2 regions of the Streptomyces sp. NPDC048142 genome follow, and region 2 is predicted to be linked to the other one. Evidence: riboswitches for the same ligand, from Rfam matches in the RefSeq annotation. Region 2 holds a riboswitch; the other holds the start of a gene.
What was found. Region 2 has a riboswitch for cyclic di-AMP ahead of ACGF2Y_RS15795 (transglycosylase family protein). Riboswitches for the same ligand answer to the same signal wherever they lie in the genome.

Region 1 (4,205 bases), on a different contig from region 2:
GCGACTGCCATATCGGCTATGTGCATCTGGAGTCGCTGCCGCTGTACGACGTGTTCGCGGGCGGTGTCCTGGAGCGGATACCGGCCGGGCCCGGGGTGGGCATGCCTTCGGACGGGCTCGTGGTGCCGAGCCCGCCCCGGCGTGCGCTCCCCCTGCTGGAGCCATGACCGTACGACTGCTGGAGCCGTGACCGCTACGACCGCTACAGCGGCAGAAGGTCGGGACGCTTCGCCTCTACGTGGTCGCCGGAGGACTCTCCGCGCAGCCGTCGCCCGATCCACGGCACCAGGTATTCGCGGGCCCACTGGATGTTGTCGCGCCGCTCGTCGAAGGGGCTGCGCTGGGCCTGCGGCGGCCAGGGCTGGTCGGGGTCGGCGGGCACGTCGTGGCCGAGGACCTGTGCGGCGCGCAGCGCGACGCGGGTGTGGCCCTCGGGCGAGAGGTGCAGCCGGTCGTTGTCCCAGGCGCGCCGGTCCTGGACCGAGCGGAGCGACCACAGGTCCAGCACGGGGCAGTGGTAGCGGTCGGCGATGGCCCGGAGATGCACGTTGTAGGTGGCGATCTTGCCGCGCATGTGGCGCAGCACCGGAACGCCCCGGGTGTCGAAGCCGGTGGTGACCATGACCGTGCCGACGGCGTTGCTCAGGTCGGCGACCGCCCGCTCGAAGCGCTCGGCGAGGTCGTCGGGGTCGGTGCCGGGCCGGATGATGTCGTTGCCGCCCGCGCAGAAGCTGACCAGGTCGGGGGCCAGTTCCTTGGCGCGCGGGATCTGCTCCTCGACGATCTGGTCGAGGAGACGTCCTCGTACGGCGAGATTGGCGTAGCGGAAGTCCCCGTGCGGGGAGTCCTCGGGGCCGGCCGCCGCGTCGGGGGCCGGGAGCCGGTCGGCGAGGAGGACCGCGAAGCGGTCCGCCCAGCCGACGAAGGTGCCGCCGGGGCCGGGGTCGCCGACTCCCTCGGTGAAACTGTCGCCAATCGCCGCGTACGACCCGATGATGTGCTGCTGGTTGTTTCTCGAATCGTCTGCCACAAGCACTTATCCTGCATCGTTCGATGTGACTTACGCGACCGTAATACGGGGTTGACGCGTGGTGAGATAGACCACCCGGTCAGTTGCAGTAAAGCCGGAATAAAGAGAGGGGCGGTGCGCCGCCGCGCACCGCCCCTCGTCACTTCTCGCCCCGCTCGGTCAGACGGAGACGCCGTGCTGACGCAGGTACGCGATCGGGTCGACGTCCGAGCCGTAGCTCGGGCCGGTGCGGACCTCGAAGTGCAGGTGCGGGCCGGTGGAGTTGCCGGTGGAGCCGGAGAGGCCGATCTGCTGGCCGCCGGTGACGGTCTGGCCGACGGAGACGTTCAGCGCGGACTGGTGGGCGTACTGGGAGTACATGCCGTCCTCGTGCTTGATGACGACCTCGTTGCCGTACGAGCCGCCGTAGCCGGCCGAGACCACGGTACCCGGCCCGATCGCGAGGACGGGGGTGCCGGAGGCGGCCTGGAAGTCCGAGCCGGTGTGGTAGCCGCTGGACCAGCTGGCGCCGGAAGCGCGGTACTGGGTGGTGACGTTGGCGCTGGCCAGCGGGGCCGACCAGCCGGAGCCGGTGGCCTCGGAGGAGCCGGCCGGCGTCGAGCTGCCGGAGCCCTCGGAGTCGTCGGCGGAGACCGTGTCCGCCTTCGGGTCCTTCTTCGGAGCGGCCTTGGGTGCCGGTTCGGCCTTCTTCGGGGCTGCTTTGGGAGCCGCGGACTTGGGAGCCGCGGACTTCTCTGCCGGGGCGGAGCCCTTGGCGCCGAGGGTCAGCTTCATGCCCGGGTGGATCAGGCTGGGGTTCTCTCCGACGGTGGAGCGGTTGTCCTGGTACAGCTTCTCCCACCCGCCCTTGAGCCGGTGCTCGGCGGCGATCTTCGACAGGTAGTCGCCGGGGACGACGGAGTACGTCTTCGGGGCGGCCTTCGACGCGGCCGGGGCGGTCGACGGGGCGGTGTGCGCGGCGGCGACCGAGGCGGCGGCGGGCTTCGCGGCCGGAGCGGCCCGGTCCGCGGCACTCGCGACGGTGGCGCCGATGAGCGGGAGGGCGAGTACGGCGCCGCCGGTCCCTGCGGCGAGGACGCCGCGGGAGATCGGGCCGGACTTCGGACGACGGTGCTTACCCTTTGCGGGCATGGGGAAGTTCCTCTCCGGCGCCTGCGAGGTGAGCTGTCGGGTTCGGGCTGGAGATGCCCGGTCGCGTTGCGGCGACTTCACCCCGAGCCGGTCCGGATCGCTCCGGATCGGCGGCTTACCTGGTTCCCCCGCTCCTGCCACGCGTGAGTGGGTGGGTGCGAATTCCGGGCGGCGGCAGGATTAGGCGGTCCGTCCGGATTGCGGCGACCGTAAACGAGTCAGGACGACAGGAACAAGCCACCGGTTGCGCACCTGAATCATCGATTCAATATCGCCCCGGATTTCCCGTCACACTCCGTGGATGACGGATCTTGAATTTCCGTACGGGCAACGGGAATGCCCCGGGACGCGCTCACCACGGTCCGTCACGGATATGATCCCGCTCACCTCTGGAATCCCATCTCCCCCATTAGCGGGGCATGTTCTGCGAAATACACCAATACGGACATGCCGCAGGCGCCACCCCTGACGCCGGGTCAGCCCGGCCCGCGTGGCACCCCGCACCGGGTACCCGACCGTGATGATTTTCTGTCGAATCGATGTCGTATCGTCACGGGAGCGCCCTCGCCGGCGAGCCGCGCCGACGCCAGAGACCCCAGAGGAGCCACCGTGACGCAGCAGGTGCCGCAGGTCCCGCCGACAGAGACCGCGCTGACCGGAGTCCGCAACTTCCGCGACGTGGGCGGTCTTCCCACCACGGACGGGCGGCACACCGCCTTCGGCCGGCTCTACCGCAGCGGTCACCTGGCGCACGCCACCGCCGAGGACGCGGCCTTCCTCGGCGGACTCGGACTGCACACGATCTTCGACTTCCGTAATTCCGCCGACCACCAGCTCGACGGGTACGACATCGAGCTGACCGGTGTCCGCAATGTCAGCATTCCGCTCTCGGACCCGGCCGACGGCGCGGAGTTCTGGCGCATGGTGCGCGACGGGGACATCGAACAGCTGCGCTCCATCCTCTCGGGCGGCAAGGGCGCCGAGCGCATGATCCGGATGTACCGCTCGACGATCGTGGACCGCACCGCCGAGCACAGCCGCGTGCTGCACTCCCTGGCCGAGGACAGCGTCCCGGCCCTCATGCACTGCGCCGCGGGCAAGGACCGGGCCGGTCTCTCGATCGCGATCGCCCTGCTGGCGGTCGGCGTCGAGCCGGAGGCGATCGAGGAGGACTACCTCAAGTCCAACGACCTCCACCGCCGGTACAAGGTGAAGCGCACCGATATGTCCGAGTCCGGAATGTCTCCCGAGGTGATGGAGCTGCTGAACCCGCTCTTCGGGGCGCATTCCGACTACCTCGCGGCGGCGTTCACAGCCATCGAGGAGACCTGGGGAACGACCGACCGCTACCTGACCGAGGGGCTGAGGGTCTCCCCCGGGACCCGGGAACGACTGCGCGAGCGCCTGCTCGACCAGGGCTGACCCGGCCGGCGGCGATTCGGCCGGCGGCCCGCCGTCACGTGCTCACCGTCACCGGCCCGCCGTCACGTGCTCACCGTCACCGGCCCGCCTTCACTTGCCTGCCATCACCTGCCTGCCGTCACTTGCTTCCGGCGACCACGAAGAGCAGATAGAGGAAGCCCGCGATGATGTGGCCCGCCACCAGGTAGGCGAAGAGACGGATCACCACGCCGCGCGGCATCCGCTTCTCCTGCGGGTCCTCGTTCTCGCGACGTCCGGGGCCCAGCGGGTCGAAGTGTTCGGAATCGGACATGACGGTCCTCTCTGTCGGCCTCGCGGCCGGTGGAGCGAAGGATGCCGCCGGCGGGAACGGCCGGTCAGCGCGCGTGGAGGGCGTTGCCGAGGCAGAGCTCGGCGGCGGGACTCTGCAGCAGGGTGTGGACGAAGAGCAGCTCGGCGCCGCAGCGGTCGACGGCCGCGATCCGGTGCGGGGTGAGCGAGTCGAAGTGGGCGCTGTCACCGGGTTCGAGGTCGTGGACGGTGTCGCCGAGCCCGACCCGCAGCCGTCCCTCAAGGACGTACAGCCACTCCTCGCCGGGATGGACCCGGACCAGGTCGCCCTGGGCCCCGTACGGAACGCGCA
Region 2 (4,205 bases):
TCGGTCGCGAACTCCCAGGAGAAGAGTTCCGGAGTCGGGGTGTCGTTCACCTGGCGACGGTATCGGGCGCTTGTGCGGCGAGGGCCCACCGGCATGGCGTGGAGATCTCGACGACGACCGGACGCCCGCCCTCCCCTAGCCAGCTCCCGCCGTCCCGGCGGCCTGAGCCCCGCGAGCGCCGGCAGGCCTCCGGCGCGGACAGGAGAGGCACCGCTGCGGTTCGACGGGCCGGTGGAGTTCGCGACCTGGCGTTATGTCACCGAGGTGCTGACGAAGGCTCGGCCGGTGGGGCAGACCGCGCCGGCCACGCCGCTGAGACGCCTTCCTGGCCTGCGACTTGCGGGAGAACCTGCCGATTTGCGCCGACGCGGCGGGCTCATCATGCGGGGATTGCGCACGCTTCCGGCCGAGTTCGAGCCGGTCGGCCGTTCCGAAAAAAGTGACACTCTGTCAAGTCTGTGACTTTCACGTGATCTGCGCTGCATCGACTTGTGACATACGTTCGAGTCCCGCTAGGTTCACGGTTCGACGCGTCGGCCGCTCGTTGCTCACGCGTCACTTGTGTGCCGGCGCAGGACCCGATTCCTGCTGCGCGGCGCTCAGGTCACTCGCTCGTCAGTCGCACGGAAGGCATACCCATGGGCTCCGCGAACGGCAGACACCGCCGCCCTCGCCAGGCACCCGCCATCGTCGTCGCCGCAGGGGTGACGGGATCGGCCATCGCCATCCCGCTGCTCGGCGCCGGCGGCGCGCACGCGGCCGAGGCCACCACCTGGGACCGGGTCGCGGAGTGCGAGAGCGGCGGCACATGGAGCGCCGATCTCGGCAACGGCTACTACGGCGGGCTCCAGTTCTCGCAGGAGACCTGGTCGGCGTACGGCGGCACGGCGTTCGCGCCCCGCGCCGACCTCGCCAGCCGGTCCCAGCAGATCACCGTCGCCGAGAAGGTCCTGGACGACCAGGGCCCGAAGGCGTGGCCCAGCTGCGCGGCCATCTCCGGCCTCGCGACGGACGGCGGTCTGCCCGGCGTCGACCCGGGCGTCTCGCCGTCCCCCGACCCGTCCCCCGCCCCGACGACGACCCCGACCGACGAAGCGGACGCAACCGGTGAAACGGATGAATCCGGCAAGTCGGCTGAAACTGACGGGTCCGATGGGGCTGATGGGTCGGACGGGTTCGATGGGGCCAACAGGTCTGACGGGTCGGATGGGTCCGGCGAGCGCGGGAAGAGCGGCGCGGCGGACACGGAGGGCAATGGCGGTACGGAGAAGGGGAGCGAAGCCCCCGGCTCCTCGGTGACGCCCCCCGCCCCGCCGGCCTCCGGCGCCCCCGACGCCTCGACGGACGAGGACGGCAAGGCGGGCAAGCACCGGGGCGCCCCCGCGCCCGAGGAGGCCGACCCGGGCCGGGAGGGCGACCCCCGCGAGTCGGGCAGGCACGCCTCGCGCGGCGAGGGCGACGCGCGGAACGGCGGCGCGGCGACGGCCGGTGCGTACACGGTGCAGCCCGGGGACAACCTCTGGGCCATCGCCGGCGCACAGGACCTTCCCGGCGGCTGGACCGGCCTGTACGAGACGAACAAGGACCTCCTGGGCTCCGACCCGGATCTGATCCTGCCCGGCCAGAACCTGGATCTGGGCCTGGGTCAGGCCGCGGACCGGGGTGCGGATCAGGCCGCGGGCCAGGGTGCGGACCGAGGTGCGGACCAGAGTACGGATCGGGTCGCGCCGGAGAGCGCCGAGGGGCCCGCCGCCAACTGATCCAATCCGGGAGAAAACGCCCCCGAAATTCGGGCAGTTCAGAGGCCTATGTCCACTTTTGCGTAAGTGAGACATGGGTCTCTTTGCTTCAACTGGCGTGCCCCGTCCGGCCGGTCCGTGCGTATCGCGCCCGACCTGCGGAAACGGCCTGCCGGCCACGGCGAGTTCGGGGTTATTGCCCCCTATGTCCATCTTTGAATGTCGGGGTTGCCTGCGCTTACGGTCGGAGCCGCTCGCACCGCGGGCCCCGTCGACCGTCACGCCGAATCCTGCCGTCGGTCGAAGGGAACAGACGCGTAAGCGCCGTAGGCAGGAGCGGGGGACCCAGGTAGGCCGCCGGGTCCGGACGCCTCGTCGAACCGACGGGGACGTACGGGACCGGCTTGGGGTGAAGTCGCATGCGGCACCGTGCGACCGGGCAACTCATCAGCCCGAACCCGACAGCTCACCTCGTAGGCGTCGGTGAGGGGATTTCCATGCTGCTGAAGAGCAAGGGCAAGCACCGCCGCCCGTCCAAGGCCACCCGTATCGCCACCCTCGCGGGTGTCACCGGTGCCGCCGTCGCCGTCCCGCTGATGGGCGCGACCAGCGCTTCCGCCGCCTCCGTCGAGACCTGGGACGCCGTCGCCCAGTGCGAGTCCGGCGGCAACTGGTCCATCAACACCGGCAACGGCTACTACGGCGGACTGCAGTTCTCGCAGTCCAGCTGGGCCGCCGCCGGCGGTACGCAGTACGCCTCGCGCGCCGACCTGGCCTCCAAGGACCAGCAGATCGCCACCGCCGAGAAGCTCCTCGACCTGCAGGGCCCGGGAGCCTGGGCCTGCGCCGGCGCCGGCGGCCTCACCAACGACGGGGTGGACCCGGGCGTGAACACCGGCTCCGGCCAGGCGCAGCCCGAGCGCCAGGCCGAGCAGCCCACCACGCGCAGCGAGCAGCGCACCGCTCCGCAGGCCGAGAAGAAGGCCGAGACCAGGAAGACCGTCACCACCCCGACCGGCGAGAAGGTCCAGAAGGGCGACGGCGAGTACAAGGTCGAGGCCGGCGACACCCTGAGCAGCATCGCTCAGAAGGAAGGCGTCAAGGGCGGCTGGAGCAAGCTCTTCCAGCTCAACGACGACATCGTCAAGGACGCGGACCTGATCTTCCCGGGTCAGCAGCTCCACCTGAAGTGACCGTCAGCTCCACCTGAAGTGACCGTCGCCCTCCTCCCCGGAGGGGAGGCGTCCGGCAGCACTTCTCCCCGCACGGCTTCCCGGCCCGGCGCGCTCTTCCCCCCCGGCGCGCCGGGCCGGGTCTTCGCGAGCGGCGGGGGTCCGGGGGCCCGCATTCGTTCATTTCTTGTCGGCAGTACTGGTTACTGCCCAGTAGATTTCTAGAGATTTGTCCGTGATGCAGGTCCTTGGGTCCTTTTTCGTCCCAGGAGGCGGGCGGTCGGCTGGCCGACGCGGCCGGGCCCGATAGGCTCGTGTCGCAAGGCCACAGTGACCCTGCACAACCAGCGTCATATCCCAGAAGGAGATGCCTCGTGCCGTCCATCGACGTCGTCGTAGCCAGGGAAATCCTCGACTCCCGGGGCAACCCCACGGTCGAGGTCGAGGTTGGCCTCGACGACGGCAGCACGGGCCGTGCTGCTGTTCCGTCCGGCGCCTCCACCGGTGCGTTCGAGGCTGTTGAGCTTCGCGACGGCGACCCCAACCGTTACCAGGGCAAGGGCGTCGAGAAGGCCGTCCTCGCCGTCATCGAGCAGATCGGCCCGGAGCTCGTCGGGTACGACGCCACCGAGCAGCGCCTCATCGACCAGGCGATGTTCGACCTGGACGCCACCGAGAACAAGGCCTCGCTCGGCGCGAACGCCATCCTCGGCGTCTCGCTGGCCGTCGCGCACGCCGCCTCCGAGGCGTCCGACCTGCCGCTCTTCCGCTACCTCGGCGGCCCGAACGCGCACCTGCTGCCCGTTCCGATGATGAACATCCTGAACGGCGGCTCGCACGCCGACTCCAACGTGGACATCCAGGAGTTCATGATCGCCCCGATCGGCGCGGAGTCCTTCTCCGAGGCCCTGCGCTGGGGCGCGGAGGTCTACCACACGCTCAAGAAGGTCCTCAAGACCAAGGGCCTGTCCACCGGACTCGGCGACGAGGGCGGCTTCGCCCCGAACCTGGACTCCAACCGCGCCGCCCTGGACCTCATCGTCGAGGCCATCAAGGAGGCCGGCTACGTCCCGGGCCGTGACGTGGCGCTCGCGCTCGACGCCGCCGCTTCCGAGTTCTACAAGGACGGCGTCTACGAGTTCGAGGGCAAGTCCCGCTCGGCCGCCGAGATGACCGCGTACTACGAGGAGCTCGTCTCCGCGTACCCGCTGGTCTCCATCGAGGACCCGCTGTACGAGGACGACTGGGCCGGCTGGAAGACCATCACCGACCGCATCGGCGCCAAGGTCCAGAT

Region 1: linked by a shared signal. The riboswitch ahead of ACGF2Y_RS20265 (peptidoglycan DD-metalloendopeptidase family protein) and the one ahead of ACGF2Y_RS15795 (transglycosylase family protein) in region 2 are both predicted to bind cyclic di-AMP.

The regions. Positions count from the first base shown of each region.
Region 1 is NZ_JBIDBC010000015.1:72,191-76,395, reverse strand. It holds gene ACGF2Y_RS20275 (STM4011 family radical SAM protein) at 1-167, shown strand, start outside; gene ACGF2Y_RS20270 (SGNH/GDSL hydrolase family protein) at 203-1,030, opposite strand; gene ACGF2Y_RS20265 (peptidoglycan DD-metalloendopeptidase family protein) at 1,190-2,161, opposite strand; cyclic di-AMP (ydaO/yuaA leader) riboswitch at 2,165-2,325, opposite strand; gene ACGF2Y_RS20260 (tyrosine-protein phosphatase) at 2,771-3,583, shown strand; gene ACGF2Y_RS20255 (DUF6126 family protein) at 3,702-3,875, opposite strand; gene ACGF2Y_RS20250 (helix-turn-helix domain-containing protein) at 3,940-4,205, opposite strand, start outside.
Region 2 is NZ_JBIDBC010000010.1:107,596-111,800, reverse strand. It holds gene ACGF2Y_RS15810 (cytochrome P450) at 1-95, opposite strand, end outside; partial or broken gene ACGF2Y_RS15805 (hypothetical protein) at 205-462, shown strand; gene ACGF2Y_RS15800 (transglycosylase family protein) at 639-1,760, shown strand; cyclic di-AMP (ydaO/yuaA leader) riboswitch at 2,052-2,234, shown strand; gene ACGF2Y_RS15795 (transglycosylase family protein) at 2,237-2,932, shown strand; gene eno (phosphopyruvate hydratase) at 3,286-4,205, shown strand, end outside.